DNA from 2 places in the Saccharothrix saharensis genome. Region 1 is predicted to be linked to the other one. Evidence: riboswitches for the same ligand, from Rfam matches in the RefSeq annotation. Region 1 holds a riboswitch; the other holds the start of a gene.
What was found. Region 1 has a riboswitch for thiamine pyrophosphate ahead of thiO (glycine oxidase ThiO). Riboswitches for the same ligand answer to the same signal wherever they lie in the genome.

Region 1 (9,229 bases):
AGCTGCTGGGCGCGGACATCGGCCTGCCGATGCTGCTGCTGTCGCGGCACTCGTTCGACACGGAGGGCAACCCGGTGGAGTGGGTGCGCTCGGTGTACCGGGGCGACCGCTACAAGTTCGTGGCCACCCTGAACCGCCCCGCCGACTAGTCGCACGACGTCACCCGGCCCGACCCGCGAACGGGTCGGGTGGCGGCCGGGTCGGGAGACCGGCACCGGCTCCGGTCGGCGCGATCACCGATCGCCGGTGGGTCACGTCACCGGCGTCAGCAGCGGATCGGGTCGGGAACCGGGTCGAGGCACGGTCCGGCGTGGCACCGATTGCGCCTCGTCGCCCTGCCCCGGCGATCACGCGCCGGCCGCGGTGCCCGACGCCCCAGCCCGCTGACCAGCGCACTCCGCTCCGCCGGGGCCTTGCCGCACTCTGCCGCGCCTGGCCGCTCCTCGTCGCACCCCACCGACCTTCGCCGACCTCCACCGACCTTCGCAGTGCTTAGCCGGCGTCCCCCGCCCGGGGGGACCCCTGTTCTTGATACTGCCGGCTCCGACCGACGGTTCGCGGCCCGATCACGCCGCCTGTGGACAACCCGGGGCGCAGAATGAGTCGGTGACCGAGACAGTGGTGTGGGGCACCGGGCGGGCCAGGGCCGTGTTGGCGACGACGATCCTCGGCTCGGGCATGGCGATGCTCGACAGCACGATCGTCAACGTCGCCCTGCCCCGCATCGGCGCGGAACTCGGCGCGTCCGTCGCCGGCCTCCAGTGGATCCTCGACGGCTACCTGCTCGCCCTGGCGTCGCTGATCCTCATCGCCGGCTCCCTGGGCGACCGCTACGGCCGCCGGCGGGTCTTCACCTTCGGCGTGCTCTGGTTCGGCGCGGCGTCCTTGCTGTGCGGGGTGGCGCCGACCACCGAACTGCTGGTCGTCGCACGCGTGCTGCAAGGCGTGGGCGGCGCGCTGCTCACGCCCGGATCGCTGGCCATCCTGCAGTCGGTGTTCGTCCGCGCCGACCGGGGACGGGCGATCGGCGCGTGGTCCGGGCTGTCCGGCGTGGCCACGGCGATCGGGCCGCTGCTGGGCGGGCTGCTCGTGCAGGCCTGGTCGTGGCGGCTGGCGTTCCTGATCAACCTGCCGGTCGCGGCGGCGTGCGTGTGGCTGGCCCGCCGCTACGTGCCCGAGTCCCGTGACGACGCCCTCACCGGCCGGCCGAACGTCGGCGAGTCGGTCGTCGGCGCGGTCGGCCTCGCGGGCGTCACGGGCGCGCTGGTCGAAGCGCCGGTCCGGGGCGCGGACGCCCTCGTCGTCACGGCGGGCCTGATCGGCGTGGCCGGCCTGGTGGTGTTCGTGGTGCTGCAACGCCGGGGCAGCGACCCGCTGGTGCCGCCGCAACTGTTCGCCAACCGGACGTTCGTGCTGTCCAACGCCCTGACGTTCCTGGTCTACGCGGCCCTGGGCGGGGTGATGGTGCTGATGGTGCTGCAGCTCCAGGTGTCGCTGCACTACTCGCCCACGGCGTCCGGCCTGGCCGGCGTGCCCATCACGCTGATCATGCTGGCGCTGTCGGCGCGGTCCGGCAGCCTGGCGCAGCGCTTCGGGCCGCGCGCCCAGCTCGTCGGGGGACCGGTCCTGATCGGTGTCGGCATGCTGCTGCTGCGCCGGGTCGAGCCGGGCGCCGGCTACTGGACCGACGTCCTGCCCGGCCTGCTGGTGTTCGGTTTCGGCCTGGCGGCGGTGGTGGCGCCGGTGACGGCGACCGTGCTGGCCGCCGCGCCCGACCGGTACGCGGGGGTCGCCTCGGGCGTGAACAACGCCGTCGCCCGCACCGGCAGCCTGCTCGCGGTGGCCGTGCTGCCCGCGGTGGCGGGGCTGACCGGCGCGCAGTACGCCGACCCGGCCGCGCTCACCGAGGGCTGGCGGACGGCCCTGCTGGTGTGCGCGGTCGCGTCGATCGTCGGCGGGCTGCTGGCCCTCGGCACGGACAACCGCGTGCTCAAACCGGCGCCCGAGTGCCACAGCTGCGGCGTCGACGCCCCGCCCGCGCGCCTGCCCGACTGACTCACAGGTACCGGGCGAACACCTCCGGGTCGACGTTCCCGCCGGACAGCACGGCGACGGTCGGGCCGGCGGACGGTCGCGCGAGGTGGGCGGCGACGGTGACCGCGCCGCTGGGCTCCACGACGAGCCGCGCCCGCCGCGCCAGCACGCCCACCGCCGCGCCGATCTGCTCCTCGGACACCGTCACGATGTCGTCCACGTAAGCGCGCATGTGCTCGAACGTCAGCTCGGACGGCTCGGCGCGCAGGCCGTCGGCGATCGTGCGGGCCCGGTCGTCGGCGGGCCACCGGACCAGCGCGCCGACCCGCAGCGACTCGGCCGCGTCACCCGCGAGCTCCGGCTCCACGCCGATCACCCGCGTGGCCGGGCTGAGCGCCTTCACCGCCGCCGCCACCCCGGAGACCAGCCCGCCGCCGCTGACCGGCACCAGCACCTCGGCCACGTCCGGCAGCTCGGCCACCACCTCCAGCCCGACCGTGCCCTGACCGGCGATGACGTCCGGGTGGTCGAACGGCGGGATCAGCGTCGCGCCCCGTTCGGCGACCAGCTCGGCGGCCCGCGACTCGCGCCGCGCCATGGGCACCTGCACGACCTCCGCGCCGTGCGAGAGGGTCGCGTCGACCTTGACCCGGGGCGTGGTGTCGGGCACGACGATCGCCGCGGGCACGCCGAACAGCTTCGCCGCGTACGCGACGGCCTGCGCGTGGTTGCCGCTGGAGTAGGCGACGACGCCCCGCGCCCGCACGTCCTCGGGCAGCCGCGCCAGCGCGTTGTAGGCGCCGCGGATCTTGAACGCGCCGACGGGCTGCAGGCTCTCCGGCTTGAGCCACAACCCGTCGTCGAACCGCAGCAGGGGAGTGCGGACCGCCGCGCCCACGATGCGGTCGGCGGCGGCCCGGATGTCGGAGATCGTGACGAGTCCCATGCGTCGATCCTCACCCCTGCGGCGGTGTCGCGACTACACGGGTGGTTACCGGAACTCCTCCTGCCTCACCCGCCCGGGCCAACAACATTCACACGTCCGTGGCTTGCTTCACCGAATCGCTTACATCTGGCAAAACCGCCCGAATCGGTGATCGAATCACTACCTTGAGTGAGAGTTAACTGTCAAACGCTACACAGCGCAGTCATATAGGCGTGTCCTGTGACACACTTCGCCCTCAGATGGCTCGGACCGTAACAGGTTACGGAGTCATAACGTCGCTCGAACGGGCGAGTACTGGCCGGTAGGGACCGGGGAGGAGTGCCATGCGAGACGCGCGAGAGCGGTTGTCGCGGTGCGCCTCACTGGGCGCTGCGGCGGATTCGCGGGCCCGAGCGACGACCCGGGCGAGAAGTAAGAGGGTGGGGCGACCCCTGCCGCCGCCCCACCACCCGTCCCCCTAGAGCCCCCGAGAGCGGTCCCTGCAACCAGGCTCTCGGGTTCCCTGCACCCGAAGATGAGGGAGACGCCTAATGAACCGCACGAGTGCGGTCCGCCACGCGACGGCCGTCCTGCTTGCCGTCGGCGCGGCTACAGCTCTCAGCGTACCGGCCATCGCGGCGCCTGCCGCGCCCCAGGGCGCGAGCCCGGCCGACACGGAGAGCTACCCCGCCGAGTTGCTCCAAGCGGTGCAACGCGACCTGGGCCTGAACGCCGAACAGATCACCGCCCGTTTGGCGAGCGACGCCCGCGCGGGTGAGGTCGAGTCCGCGGTGCGGTCCGCGGTCGGCAGCGCCTACGCGGGGTCGTGGATCAACCAGGCGACCGGCAAGCTGGTCGTCGCCGTGGCCGACCCGGCGAAGGCGGGCGCGGCGAAGGCCGCGGGCGCCGACGCCAAGTACGTGGCCTTCTCCCACCAGCAGCTCAGCGGCGCGAAGTCGTCGATCGACACGCTGGCGGCGCCGAAGTCGATCACCGGCTGGCGGGTCGACGAGCAGACGAACTCGGTCGTGGTCGAGGTCAACCGCTCGCAGCGCGACGCGGCGGCGGAGTCGTTCCTGGCGGCGGCCAAGTCGGTCAGCCCGGCGGTGCGGGTGGTCGAGGTCGACCAGAGCCCGACGACCCTCTACGACACGCGCGGCGGCGACGCCTACTACATCGGCAGCGGCCGGTGCTCGGTCGGCTTCGCGGTCAGCGGCGGTTTCGTCACCGCGGGTCACTGCGGGCGCGTGGGCAACGCGACGACCGGCTTCAACCGCGTCTCGCAGGGTTCCTTCGCGGGCTCGTCCTTCCCCGGCAACGACTACGCCTGGGTGCGGACGAACTCCAACTGGACCTCGCGGCCGTGGGTCAACCGCTACAACGGCTCCAACGTCACCGTGACCGGCTCCACCTCGGCGGCGGTCGGCGCGGCGATCTGCCGCTCCGGCTCGACCACCGGCTGGCGCTGCGGCACCGTCCAGGCGAAGAACTCGACGGTGAACTACCCGCAGGGCACGGTGTCCGGCCTGACCCGCACCAACGCCTGCGCGGAGCCCGGTGACTCGGGCGGCTCGTGGGTCGCGGGCTCCGGCTACAGCCAGGCCCAGGGCGTGACCTCCGGCGGTTCGGGCAACTGCTCCTCCGGCGGCACGACCTACTTCCAGCCGGTCGGCGAGATCCTGTCGGCTTACGGGTTGAGCCTGACCCGCGGCTGACCTGGAGCGCGGTCGGTTGCCCCTGCGGGCCGCGCACCGCTTCGAGAACGCCCCCGGGCCGTCGGTCCGGGGGCGTTCCTCGTGCCGGAGGTGTGTCAGGCGAACTGCACGGACCGCTTGGACAGCCCGTACCAGAAGCCCTCGACGGTGGTCGTGGCCTCCTGCGCGGCGCTCGCGCCCAGTGACACGAACAGCGGCGCGAAGTGCTCGGTGCGCGGGTGCGCGACGCCCGCGGCGGGTGCCTTGCGCTCGAAGTCCAGCACCGCGTCCACGTCGCCGGCGGCCAGCGCCCGGCCCGCCCAGTCGTCGAACTCGGCCGACCACGACGGCGGCGCGCAGTCCGGGCCGACGGACATGTCCACGCAGCTCAGGTTGTGCGTCATGAACCCGCTGCCGACGATCAGCACGCCCTGCTCGCGCAGCGGCGCGAGCCGCCGGCCCACGTCGAACAGCTCGCGCGGGTCGAGGCTGGGCATCGACATCTGCAGCACCGGCACGTCCGCCTCGGGGAACATCTCCTTCAGCGGCACGTACGCGCCGTGGTCGAGCCCGCGCGCCTCGTCGCGCGCCACCGGCCGGCCGACCAGCCCCGCGACCTCGCGGGCCAGTTCCGGCGCGCCCGGCGCGTCGTAGGTCACCTCGTAGTACCGCCGGGGGAAGCCCCGGAAGTCGTAGGTGAGCGGCACGGTCGTGGTCGCGCCCAGGGTGAGCGGGTCGTTCTCCCAGTGCGCCGAGACGACCAGGATCGACCCGGGGCGCGGCAGCGTCGCGGACCACGACCTGAGCTCGCCGGTCCACCGTTCGTCGTCGGCCAGCGGGGGAGCCCCGTGGCCCAGGTACAGCACGGGCATCACGCCGACGACTGTACGCCCTTTAGTTGAAGTTTCAACCATGCTGCGGCGGCGTGCGGGTCCTCGGCCTCCGTGATGGCGCGCACCACCACGACCCGCTCCGCGCCCGCGGCCAGCACCTCCGGCAGCCGCTCGGCGTCGATGCCGCCGATGGCGAACCACGGCCGGTCGGTCGTGCCCGCCGTGGCGCGCACCAGGTCCAGCCCCGGCGCGGGACGGCCCGGCTTCGTCGGCGTCGGCCAGCACGGGCCAGTGCAGAAGTAGTCCACGCCCGGCTCGACGGCCGCCGCACGCGCCTGCCCGACGTCGTGCGTCGACCGGCCGATCGCCACGTCCTCGCCGACGACCCGGCGGGCCGACGGCACCGGCAGGTCGTCCTGGCCCAGGTGCAGCACGTCCGCGTCCACGGCCAGCGCCACGTCCGCGCGGTCGTTCACCGCGAGCAGCGCGCCGTGCCGCGCGCACGCCTCCGCGAGCACCTCCAGCGCGGCGATCTCCTGCCTGGCCTCCAAGCCCTTGTCCCGCAACTGCACGACGTCCACCCCGCCCGCGAGCGCGGCGTCCGCGAACTCGGCGAGGTCGGGCCGCGCCGGCGTGCAGAGGTAGAGCCGTGCGTCGGCGAGCCGCCGCCTGATCCGCGTTCCGTCGAGTCCTGGCACGGGCGGCACGGTAACCGGCGGGCCGTCGCGTGCGCTACGGTGGAGAAGGTCCGCACGGGAGCCTGGAGGACACCGGGCTGAGAGGGAGCGTGGTCCGCTCCGACCGTCGAACCTGATCCGGGTCATGCCGGCGCAGGGAGCGTGAGTGCCTTGGCAATGCGAGTGACCGTCCTCGGCGGTGGCGTCATCGGCCTGTCCGCGGCCTGGTACGCCGCCCGCGCCGGGTACGCCGTGCGGGTCGTCGACCGCGGGTCGCCGCACGGCGGTTCGTGGGTCGCGGGCGGCATGCTCGCGCCGATCACCGAGGCGTGGCCGGGTGACGAGGACGTGCTGGCGCTCGGCGTCGAGTCGTTGCAGCTGTGGCCCGGGTTCGCGCGCTCGCTCGGCGTGGAGCTCACCCCGGCGGGCACGTTGGCGGTGGCGGTCGACCGGGCCGACGTCGAGGTGCTGGACCAGCTGCGCGCCTACCTGGAGCGGATGGGCCGGTCGGCGTCGAAGGTGACGGGCCGCGAGCTGCGGGCGCTGGAACCCGGTCTCGGGTCGGTCCGGAGTGGACTGTCCGTGCCGGGCGACGTGGCCGTGGACAACCGGGCGCTGCTGCGCGCCCTGCGGGAGGCCTGCGCCGCCGACGGCGTCGTCTTCGCCGACGAAGCGGACGAGGACCGGGACGTGACGGTGATCGCGGCCGGCGCGTGGAGCCGCGACCTGCACCCGTCGCTGCGGGACGTGATCCGGCCGGTGAAGGGCGAGATCCTGCGCCTGTCGGCCCGGCCGGGCGCGTTGCCGCCGCCCCGGCACACGATCCGCGCGCAGGTGTCCGGCCGCCCCGTCTACCTGGTGCCGCGCGAGGGCGGGTTCGTGCTCGGCGCGACCCAGTACGAGGCCGGGTTCGACGGCGACGTCACCGTCGGCGGCGTGCGGGACCTGCTGCGCGACGCCGAGGTGGTGTGGCCGGGCATCGCCGAGTACGCGCTGACCGAGGCCGCCGCCGGGTTCCGCGCGGGCAGCCCCGACAACGCGCCGGTCGTGAAGTGGCTCGAACCCGGCGTGCTGGCCGCCACCGGCCACCACCGCAACGGCCTGCTGCTCGCGCCCGTCACGGCGCGGCGGGTGCTCGACCTGCTCGGCGAAGGAGGGAACAACCGGTGAAGGCGAAGGTCAACGGTCTGGAGCGGGAACTGGCCGACGGGTCCACCGTCGCCGCCGTGCTCGCGCTGCTCGACGCGCCGCCCCGGGGTGTCGCGGTCGCGCTGGACGGCGAGGTCGTGCCGCGCGCGGCGTGGGCGACGACCGTCGTGCCGGACGGGGCCGCGGTCGAGGTGCTGACCGCCGTGCAGGGAGGGTGACGTGGACGACCCGTTGGTGATCGCGGGCCGCGAGTTCGGCTCGCGGCTGGTCATGGGCACCGGAGGCGCGGCGAACCTGTCGGTGCTGGAACGCGCGCTGGTGGCGTCCGGCACGGAGCTGACCACGGTCGCGATGCGGCGGCTGGACGCGTCCGGCGGCGGCGTGCTCGACCTGCTGGGGCGGCTGGGCGTGTCGGCGCTGCCCAACACGGCCGGCTGCCGCACCGCCGCCGAAGCGGTGCTGACGGCCCGGTTGGCGCGCGAGGCGCTGGAGACGGACTGGGTGAAGCTGGAGGTCGTCGCCGACGACCAGACCCTGCTGCCCGACCCGGTGGAACTGCTGGACGCGGCCGAGAAGCTGGTCGACGACGGGTTCGTGGTGCTGCCCTACACCAACGACGACCCGGTGCTGGCGCTGCGGCTGGAACAGGTCGGCTGCGCCGCCGTGATGCCGCTCGGTTCGCCGATCGGGACGGGGCTGGGCATCCGCAACCCGCACAACATCGAGCTGATCGTGTCGCGCGCCTCCGTGCCGGTGATCCTGGACGCGGGCGTGGGCACGGCGTCGGACGCGGCGCTGGCGATGGAGCTCGGCTGTTCGGCCGTGCTGCTGGCGACCGCCGTGACCAGGGCGCAGGACCCCGAGCGGATGGCGGCGGCGATGCGGGCGGGCGTGGAGGCCGGCCGGCTGGCCCGGTTGGCGGGGCGGATCCCGAAGCGTTTCTGGGCGCACGCGTCGAGTCCGGCAGTGGGGTGATTGCCGGGCACGGCATGATGGACGCTCGCCCGTGTCCGTCTGCCCGAGGAGGAGTGCCGTGACGGCCGACCAGGTCGAGGACGCCACCGCCCGGCTGTACCTCGCGATCGGCAGGCTTTCCCGGCTGCTGCGGCGCACCGGCTCGCCCGGTCTCGGGCCGGGCGCGGTGTCGGCGCTGGCCACGTTGGCGCGGTGCGGCCCGATGAGGCTGGGTGACCTGGCCGCCAAGGAAGGCGTCGCGCCGCCGACGTTGTCGCGGATCGTGGCGGCGCTGGTGGAGGCCCGGTACGTGCGGCGGGAACCGGACCCCCAGGACGGGCGGGCGTGGCTGGCGACGCCGACGCCGGAGGGCGTGACCATGGTGTCCGGGGTGCGGTCGGCGCGGGTGCGGGAGCTGCAGCGGCGGATCGAGGAGCTGAGCCCCGAGCACCGGGACGCCCTGGTGAACGCCCTGCCCGCGTTGGAGGAACTGGTCGGCGAGGCCGGCTGATCCGGGTCGCGCCGAGACCCCTGCCCCTCCGGGCCTGCCCGGCCTGCTGCGAACTTGCCCGTTCCGGACCTGCCCGCACCGCCCGGAATTGTCGGACCCACCTGGCAGAATGAAGAACAGGGGTCCCCTTGCCGGGGACGCCTGCGCAGCGTTCACGCGGTCCGCGCGAGCCGTTCCGCTTCCGCCTTCAGTGCCCGGTTGAACGCGTCGAACTCCCCGGTCAGCAGCTCCCGGCTCGACGCGTACACCGAAGCCGCCAACGGCCCGGTCCACGTCTCCCGGTTCACCAGCCGCGTCACGCCCGGCGCCTCCTCCGCCAGCTCCCACCGGTGCCGGCCGAAGAACAGCTCCGGGTCGCCGCCCTCCGACGCGAGCAGCCGCGGCGGCTCGACGGCCGTGATCCGCCCCTCGAACTCGCGTTCCGCGGGCGACCCCCAAGCGGCCCGCGTGCG
Region 2 (9,229 bases), 4.0 Mb from region 1:
GTCCGCTGAGATGGGAGCGACGATCGGGATGGACATCGTGGTGGTAGGCGGCGGCATCGGCGGCTTGGCCGCCGCGCTGTCCGCGGCCAGGGCGGGGCACCGGGCGACCGTGCTGGAGCGTGCGCCCTCGTTCCAGGAGCTCGGCGCGGGGATCCAGCTCGCGCCCAACGCGTTCCACGCGCTCGACGCGCTCGGCGTCGGGGTCGAGGTGCGCCGCCGTGCCGTGTTCACCGAGGAGCTGCGCCTCATGGACGGCGTGAGCGGCGACGTGGCGGTGAGCCTGCCCCTCACCGGGGCTTACCGCAAGCGGTTCGGCAACCCCTACGCGGTCGTGCACCGCGGCGACCTGTTCCAGCCGCTGCTGCAGGCGTGCCGGCAGCACCCCGGCGTCGACCTGCTCGCCGACCACGCCGTGGTGGGCTACGAGCAGGACGCCGACGGGGTGCGGGCGGTGCTCGCCGACGGCCGCCAGGTGGCCGGTGACCTGCTGATCGGCGCGGACGGCATCCGCTCCGCGGTGCGCGGTCAGCTCGTCGGCGACGGGCCGCCCCGGGTCTCCGGGCACACGATCTACCGCTGCGTGGTCCCGATGGGCGAGGTGCCCGAGGACCTGCGCGCCAACCGGGTCACGTTGTGGGCCGGGCCGAAGTGGCACTTCGTGCACTACCCGATCGCCCGCGGCGAGCTGCTCAACCTGGCCGCCACGGTCGACGACGGCGCGAGCCGGGCGGTGGTCGGCGACCCGGTGCCCACCGACCGCGTCCGCAACCTGTTCCACCGGCTGCCCCCGGTCGCGCGGCGGCTGCTGCACCTCGGCCGCGACTGGCGGACCTGGGTGCTGTGCGACCGGGGCCGGCTGGACCGGTGGGTCGACGGCCGCGTCGCCCTGCTCGGCGACGCCGCCCACCCGATGCTCCAGTACGCCGCGCAGGGCGCCTGCATGGCGCTGGAGGACGCCGTGGTGCTCGGCCGGGTGCTGGGCGAGCACGCGGCCGAAGTCACCACGACGTTGGAGCGCTACAACGACGTGCGTCGCGAACGTGCCGCGTTCGCGCAGCACGTGTCCACCGAGATCGGCACGCAGCTGTACCACGTGGCGGGAGAGGAGGCGCGGCAGCGCAACGAGATGCTGCGGGCGCTCTCCCCGTCCGACCTGCTCGACCGGGTCGCGCCGCTGCACGGCTCCCGCGGCTTCGGGCTGCCCGCGGCCACCCGCCCCGTCGACCTCGCCGACGCCGGCCACTAGATCCAACACGAGAGGCGAACCTGTCAGATGACGACTGCTGTGTGGGACTACCTTCCCGAGTACGAGGCCGAGCGCGCGGACATCCTCGACGCCGTCGACACCGTGTTCCGGTCCGGCCGGCTGGTGCTCGGCGACAGCGTGCAGGGCTTCGAGCGCGAGTACGCCGAACGGCACGGGCTGCGGCACTGTGTGAGCTGCGACAACGGCACCAACGCGCTCGTGCTGGGGCTGCGCGCGCTCGGTGTGGGCCGCGGTGACGAGGTGATCACCGTGTCCAACACCGCCGCGCCCACCGTCGTGGCCATCGACCAGGTCGGCGCGACGCCGGTCTTCGTCGACATCCGCGCCGAGGACTACCTGATGAACACCGACCTGGTCGCCGCCGCCATCACCGAGCGGACCAAGTGCCTGCTGCCGGTGCACCTGTACGGCCAGTGCGTGGACATGGCGCCGTTGACCGCCCTGGCGGCCGAGCACGGCCTGGTGGTGCTGGAGGACTGCGCGCAGTCGCACGGCGCGACCCACCACGGCCGGATCGCCGGGACCATGGGCGACGCGGCGGCGTTCTCGTTCTACCCGACCAAGGTCCTCGGCGCCTACGGCGACGGCGGCGCCGTGGTCACCGACCAGGACGAGGTCGCGGAGTCGCTGCGCCGGCTGCGCTACTACGGCATGGAGAAGCAGTACTACGTGACGTCCACGCCGGGCCACAACAGCCGCTTGGACGAGGTGCACGCGGAGATCCTGCGCCGCAAGCTGCGCCGGTTCGACGACTACCTCGCCGGCCGCCGCCGGGTCGCCGCCCGCTACGCCGAGCGGCTGTCGGACACCGACCTCGTGCTGCCCGCGATCACCGCGGGCAACGACCACGTGTACTACCTCTACGTGGTCCGCCACCCGCGGCGGGACGAGATCATCGAGCGGCTGCGCGGCTACGGCATCGAGCTGAACGTGAGCTACCGCTGGCCCGTGCACACGATGTCCGGCTTCGCGCACCTCGGGTACCAGGCGGGCGACCTGCCGGTGACCGAGCGGCTGGCGGACGAGATCTTCTCGCTGCCGATGTACCCGTCGCTGCCGGAAGACCTGCAGGACAAGGTGATCGACGCGCTCATCGAGGTGCTGGCGACGCTGTGAGGCCGAGCGGTGGGCGGACCGGCGCGCGTGCCCCGGTCCGCCCGCCTACTCCGCGTGCAGGACGAAGAACAGGAAGCTCGGGAACGTGTCGAGGAGGTGGAACTCCTCCCCGAACAGCTCCCGCGCCTCGGGCACGGGCCGGGGTTCGTGGACGACCGAGATCCGGAAGCCCGCCGCGGTGAACGCGTCGGTCATCGCGTGCAGCGGCCGGTCCCAGAAGGTCAGCTCGGCGGTCTGGCCGCCCATGGTCCACTCCTCCACCCGGTCGGCCGTGGCGAAGTAGTCCGGCCGCGGCCCGGTCATGCGCCGGATGACGTTGATCAGGGTGGGGTGGTTGACCGAGGCGATCAGCCGCCCGCCGGGCTTGAGCACGCGGTGCAGCTCGGCCAGCGGAGGACCCCAGTCCCGCAGGTAGTGCAGGACCAGGGACGCCATGACGTCGTCGAACTCGTCGTCGGGGTAGGGCAGCGGGCCGGCCAGGTCGACCACGCGCAGGTCCGCGTCGGGGCCGAGCCGGCGCCGGGCCTGCGCCAGCATCCCGGCGCTGCCGTCGAAGCCGCTCACCGCGGCGCCCCGCTCGCGCAGCGCCGCGAACAGGGGCCCGGAACCGCACCCGGCGTCCAGGACCCGCCGGCCGGCCACGTCACCGGCCAGCGCGAGGGCCGCGGGCCGTTCGTAATAGGCGTTGATGATGCTGGTCTCGTTCTCGGCCGTGTACCCCTCGGCCAGGCTGTCGTAATCGCCGGCTCGCGACGGAATGGCGACCAGGGCGTCTTCCTCGGCTGCGTGGGACATGAGTCCCATCGTGGCACGGCGCGCGCCGGCGATTACGACCGGATCAGCGGAAATAGCCGTCGAACATGATCCGGCTGATTTCGGTGGTCGTTTCCATACCGACGTCGTAACCGTTGTCGACGACCTGGGTGTTGTTCATGACGGCGAGCGTGTAGCGCTCGTCGGGGCCGACGAAGCCCACCGAGTTCATCAGCCACGAACCGTCGTCGTTGTCGTCGGACCAGCCGTTCTTGTTGCCCGGTCGGGCCGCGGCGCCCGCGCCCCACACGCCCCACTGCTGGTTGGCGTCGACCGCGCGCATCTCGTTGACGATGTAGTCGCGGTGCCGGGCCGGCAGCCTGGTCAGCACGTAGTTGACCAGCCGGTCCAGGTCGTCGGCCGTGGTGAGGATCCAGCCCCAGTGGTGCGGGTGCTCGTCGGTGAACCGCATGTCGGTCATGCCGTAGGACGGGAAGCGGGCGGCGAACTCCTGCTCGCCGCCGTAGCGGGTCCACAGCGTGTGCGCCGCGGCGTCGTCGCTGGAGTTCAGCATGCGGTGCATGAGGTCGCGGTCTTCCGCGGTCAACGTGACGGTGCCCGCGTCGTCGCGCAGCAGGAGGTCCACGACCATGGCGAGCTTGGGCGTGGAGCAGGCCCAGATGAGCACGTCCGAGTGGGTGTTGCGCCAGACCGCGCCGGTCTTGCGGTCGCGCACCACGATCCCGGCGAACCCGGGGCGGCTCTCGGCGTAGGCGTTCGCCCGGCGGATCCGGTGGAGCAGCGTCCAGTCGAAGTGGCCCGGGACGGTGATCGGGTTGGCGTGGTCGACGGCGCCGGCGGCGACCGGGGGCGCGGCGTTGGCCGCCGGGGCGACCAGCGGCGTGGCGAAGGTGGCCGCGAGCAGTGCGACGGCGACCATTCGTCGGGTGATCGGGATCATGTCGACGGAAGTTAGCAGGACGCCACTCACATCGACCACGAATTGCCGGTGACCATCCTCATGATGACGAAGCACGATCGTGGACAACCTTTTCGGCGCGGTTCTCCCAAGTGCGCGGACATCGTTTTCCTCGTCCCGCCGGCGGGAACCGGCGCGTCGGTCGAGCCGCCGGTCGGGACCAGGGGCACGGGAACGCCGGCTCGCGGTGCGGCACCCCGAACGGGTGGGGCGCGCCACGGGTGGGCCGGTGTCGACGCCCGGCCGCACCGCGTAGGGTGGGGCCATCCCCGCGGGAGCCCTGCGCGTCCGGGCTGAGAGGACGGCACGATCGGCCGTCGACCGTTCGCACCTGACCCGGTTCGTACCGGCGTAGGGAGGATTTTGCATGCGCACGTTCACCAGGTTCGGCGTCACCGCCGTGGTCGCGCTGGTCGCCGTCGCCCTGACGGCCTGCGGCAGCGACGGCGGGGGCGCGCAGGGCGGGGAGAACCGCCCGAAGGTCCGCCTCGCGCTGGACTGGACGCCCAACGTCAACCACACCGGCATCTTCATCGCCCAGAAGCAGGGGTGGTTCGAGGAGGCCGGGCTGGACGTGGAGCTGCTGCCCTACAACAACACCTCGCCGGACACGCTGGTCTCCTCCGGCGCGGCCGACTTCGGCATCAGCTTCCAGGACTCGTTCAGCTTCTCGAAGGCGTCCGGCGCGGACATCACGTCGGTGATGGCGATCGTGCAGCACTGGGCCACCGCGATCGCGGTCCGCGGTGACCGCACCGACATCAAGACCCCCGCCGACCTCGACGGCAAGACCTACGGCGGCTTCGGCGCGGCCTACGAAGAGCCGAAGATGCGAGAGGTCATCAAGAACGCGGGCGGCAAGGGCGAGTTCGAGACCATCGTGCTGGGCACCGCCGCCTACGAGGCCGTCTACGCGGGCGAAGCGGACTTCACCGAGCCGTTCCTGAACGTCGAGGGCGTGCAGGCCGACCTGCGCGGCACGCCGTTCAAGACCTTCTCCTACACCGACTTCGGCTTCCCCGACTCCTACAACGTGATCCTGGTCGGCAAGACGCCGTGGCTGGCCGAGAACAGCGACACGGCCAAGAAGTTCGTCCAGGCCGTGCAGCGCGGCTACCAGTTCGCCGCCGAGGACCCGGCACGCGGCGCGGCGCTGCTCGCGGAGGCCGATCCGGCCGCGTTCGGCGAGCAGGAGATGGTGTCGCGCGGCGTGAAGATGATGGCCGAGGAGTACCTGCTCGACGCCAACGGCGTGGTGGGGCCGCAGACGGCCGAGATCTGGACGGGCCTGTCCGGCTTCCTCTACGACTCCGGCGTCCTGGCCGGGCCGGACGGCTCGCCGCTGACCGAGCGGCCGGACTTCTCGACCTGGTTCACCAACGACTACCTGGCGCCCTCACCGTGATCGCACCCGCGCGCGGGAGGGCCCGGCGCACGCTGACCGCGGTCCTCCCGCCGCTGGTGCTCGTGGTGGTCGGCCTCGTCGTCTGGCAGTGGGCGGTGACGTCCACCGGCGTCCGGCCGCAGGTGCTGCCCTCGCCGCTGCGCGTGCTGGAGCAGGGGTGGCGCAACCGCGAGCTGATCTGGACCCACACGGTGCCGACGCTGCAGGTGACGGCCATCGGGTTCGCCTGCTCGCTGGCGCTGAGCTGGGCGCTGGCCATCGCGGTGGACTTCTCCCGGTGGCTGCGCCGCGCCCTCACCCCGTTGCTGGTGGCGTCGCAGACGATCCCGATCATCGTCATCGCGCCGCTGCTCATCATCTGGTTCGGCTTCGGGTTGCTGCCCAAGGTGGTGGTGATCGCGCTGGTGACGTTCTTCCCGATCGCGATCGGCCTGATCGAGGGCTTCGCCGCCACCGACCGCAAGGCGACCGACCTGCTGCGCAGCATGGGCGCCTCGCGCTGGCAGCGGTTCCGGTACGTGCGGCTGCCGGGCGCGCTGCCGTCGTTCTTCACGGCGTTGCGCATCGGCATCACCTACGCGGTGACCGGGGCGGTGTTCGCCGAGTACGCGGGTGCCAAGGAGGGGTTGGGCATCTTCATGAGCCTGCAGAAGAACTCCTTCCGCACCGACCTGGTGCTGGCGGCGGTGGTGGTCACCGCGCTGCTGTCGATCGGTTTGTTCGGGCTGACCCACCTCGTCGAGCGGCTGGTCATCCCGTGGCACGTGAAGAGGCGTCGTGGGTGAGGTCAAGCTCTCGGTCGAGGACCTGCACAAGTCGTTCCGGACCGACGCGGGCGTGCTGCCGGTGCTCGACGGCGTCCGCTTCGACATCGCGCCGGGCGAGTTCGTCTCGGTGATCGGGCCGAGCGGCTGCGGCAAGTCCACGCTGTTCAACGTCATCGCCGGGCTGGAGCGGCCGGACGCGGGCCGGGTGGTCGTGGACGGGCGCGACACCACCGGGCGCAGCGACCCGTTCGCCTACATGCCGCAGCAGGACCTGCTGTTCCCCTGGCGGACCGTGCTGGACAACACCACGTTGGGGCTGGAGGTCGCGGGCGTGCCCCGGCGGGTCGCGCGGGAACGGGCCCGCGCGTTGTTCGGGCCGTTCGGCCTGGCCGGGTTCGAGTCGGCGCACCCGCAGGAGCTGTCCGGCGGCATGCGGCAGCGGGCGGCCCTGCTGCGCACCGTGGTGCAGGACCGGGCCGTGCTGCTGCTGGACGAGCCGTTCGGCGCGTTGGACTCGTTGACCCGTGCCGACATGCAGGAGTGGCTGGAGGGCGTCCGCACCGGGTTCGAGTGGACCGTGCTGCTGATCACCCACGACATCCGCGAGGCGGTGCTGCTGTCCGACCGGGTGCTGGTGCTCGCGCCCCGGCCCACCCGGGTGCACCTGGAGGTGGAGGTCGACCTGCCGCACCCGCGACGCCTGGACGTGATCACCGAGCCGCGGTTCGCGCAGTTGGAGGACGTGCTGCTCAACGCGTTGCGCGGGCGGCACCCGGAGGTTTGAGCGGGTCGGTCGGCGGGGGAGGTGGTGCCGGTGGGGCGGGCCAGGTTCTGCGTCGCGGTGGTGTTCTTCGTCAACGGGGCGGTGTTCTCCAGTTGGGCCTCGCGCGTGCCCGCGATCGCGGACCGGGTGGGCGCGGGCCCGGCGGCCATCGCGGTGGCGGTCTTCGGCCTGAGCGCGGGTGCGGTGGTCGGCCTGCCGCTGTCCGGTGTGCTGGTGTCCCGGTTCGGCAGCACGGCGGTCGTGCGGGCGGTGCTGGTCGGGTACGCGGCGGCGCTCGTGGCGGTGGGGGTGGCTCCGGACCTCGTGCTGCTGACGGCGGCGTTGGCCGGTCTGGGCGTCGGCAACGGGATGCTGGACGTGGCGATGAACACCGCCGCGATCGAGGTGGAGCGCCGGTACCGCCGGCAGGTGATGGCGGCGTTCCACGCCCAGTTCAGCTTCGGCGGGCTGGCGGGTGCCCTGGTCGGGGCGGGAGCCGCCGGGATCGGCGCGCCGCCCGCGGTGCACCTGCCGGTGGTCGCTTCGGTGCTGCTGGTGGCGGGGATGGCCGCGACCGCCGGGCTGCTGCCCGCGTCACCGGACCGCGAGGTCGGGCGCCGCGGGTCGCCGCGCCGTGACCGGCGGCTGGTGCTGCTGGGGCTGCTGGTCCTGTGCAGCCTGCTGTGCGAGGGCGCGGTGTACGACTGGAGCGCGGTCTACCTGCGGGACGAGGTCGGCGGCAGCCCGGCGGTCGCGGCCCTGGGGTTCGCCGCGTTCTCCCTGTCCATGGCGTGCTGCCGGCTGGTGGCGGACCGGTTCGTCGACCGGGTGGGACGGGTGCGGTACGTGCGGGTGGCGGGCGTGCTGGCGGCGGCGGGGCTCGGGCTGGTGCTGCTCGGTCCCGGCGTGGCGGCGGGCGTGGTCGGCTTCGGGTTGGTGGGGCTCGCGCTGGCCGGGGTCGTGCCGACGCTGTTCAGCGCCGCCGCGGACGGGCGGGTCAACCCGGCGGGTGCGATCGCCGTGGTGTCGACGATCGGGTACTCGGGCTTCCTGGCCGGACCGGCCTTGATCGGCGGGATCGCGGCGGCGTCGTCGCTGCGGCTCGCGGTGGCGGCGCTGGTCGTGCTGGCGCTGGCGGTGTCGGCGGGGGCCGGGGTGCTGCGTGACCGGCCGGGACGCGCGGCCGGGTGACGCGACGCGTGGTCGGTGACCGGTCGGGCGGAAGGTCGGCCCCGTCAGTCGAGCAGTGCGGCCCGCAGGCGGTCGAGGGTGGTGGGACGGAGGCCCAGGGCGGTCGCGAAGCCCGCGGGTGAGCCGTGTTCGTCCTCGATCGCCCGCAGGAAGCCCAGCATGGTCTCCCGGTTCGCGGTCAGCATCGACGGCGGGACGTGCGACCAGTGGGTCCGGGTGTCGTCCTCACCGCCCGCCGTCACCGACGCCTGCCAGCGGGCGGTGGCGGTCTCGCTCAGGGCGTAGTCGTCGGCGACGTCCTCGGCCGGGACGCCGAGCAGGCGCAGCACGAACGCGGCCAGCACGCCGGTCCGGTCCTTGCCCGCCGCGCAGTGGAACACCGCGGGCAGCGCGTCCGGCGCGGCCAGCGCCTCGACCGCCGCCCTCAACCCGGAGGCACCCTCGACCGCGATCTCCCGGTAGTGGTCCACCGCGAAGTCCGGGCGCGCCGACTCCTCCGACGGCAACGCCGACCAGTCGGGCACCCGACGCAGCAGCGGCACGTGCAGCAGACGCCCAGGCCAGTCCGGCGGCGGCTCCCACGTCCGCTCGCTCAGCTCCGCGGCCGTGCGCAGGTCCAGCACGGTGGCCGCGCCCAGCGCCAGGAACGCCGCCGCACCCCGCCCGGTGAGCCGGTGCAGGCCGTCGGAGCGGTACAGCCGCCCCCACGCCACCGAGCGCCCGTCCTCCGTGCGGTAGCCGCCGAGGTCGCGGAAGTTGAACAGGCCGTCGATGTCGAGGAACCTCGACGCCACGTCCATCAGTCCACCGCCGGCGACGACGCCTGCGCCCAGTACCGCTTGGGGATGCGGCCCGCCAACCGTGCGTTGAACCCGGCCGCCACCCCGTCGGCCATCGCCCGCGCCATCCGCTCGGGCTCGGTGGCCCGGGTGACCGCCGTGGCCAGCAGCACGGCCGCACACCCCAGCTCCATGGCCAGCGCGGCGTC

Region 2: linked by a shared signal. The riboswitch ahead of FHX81_RS37970 (ABC transporter substrate-binding protein) and the one ahead of thiO (glycine oxidase ThiO) in region 1 are both predicted to bind thiamine pyrophosphate.

Annotation. Positions count from the first base shown of each region.
Region 1 is NZ_VFPP01000001.1:4,377,330-4,386,558, reverse strand. It holds gene FHX81_RS19095 (GntR family transcriptional regulator) at 1-149, shown strand, start outside; gene FHX81_RS19090 (MFS transporter) at 607-2,055, shown strand; gene FHX81_RS19085 (threonine ammonia-lyase) at 2,057-2,980, opposite strand; gene FHX81_RS19080 (S1 family peptidase) at 3,511-4,674, shown strand; gene FHX81_RS19075 (dioxygenase family protein) at 4,770-5,525, opposite strand; gene thiE (thiamine phosphate synthase) at 5,525-6,184, opposite strand; TPP riboswitch at 6,229-6,340, shown strand; gene thiO (glycine oxidase ThiO) at 6,326-7,333, shown strand; gene thiS (sulfur carrier protein ThiS) at 7,330-7,530, shown strand; gene thiG (thiazole synthase) at 7,532-8,287, shown strand; gene FHX81_RS19050 (MarR family winged helix-turn-helix transcriptional regulator) at 8,346-8,777, shown strand; gene FHX81_RS19045 (SRPBCC domain-containing protein) at 8,930-9,229, opposite strand, start outside.
Region 2 is NZ_VFPP01000001.1:8,360,857-8,370,085, forward strand. It holds gene FHX81_RS37945 (anthranilate synthase family protein) at 1-9, shown strand, start outside; gene FHX81_RS37950 (FAD-dependent monooxygenase) at 11-1,246, shown strand; gene FHX81_RS37955 (DegT/DnrJ/EryC1/StrS family aminotransferase) at 1,274-2,383, shown strand; gene FHX81_RS37960 (class I SAM-dependent methyltransferase) at 2,429-3,178, opposite strand; gene FHX81_RS37965 (serine hydrolase) at 3,222-4,097, opposite strand; TPP riboswitch at 4,377-4,490, shown strand; gene FHX81_RS37970 (ABC transporter substrate-binding protein) at 4,483-5,520, shown strand; gene FHX81_RS37975 (ABC transporter permease) at 5,517-6,305, shown strand; gene FHX81_RS37980 (ABC transporter ATP-binding protein) at 6,298-7,071, shown strand; gene FHX81_RS37985 (MFS transporter) at 7,102-8,241, shown strand; gene FHX81_RS37990 (tyrosine-protein phosphatase) at 8,286-9,041, opposite strand; gene thiG (thiazole synthase) at 9,041-9,229, opposite strand, start outside.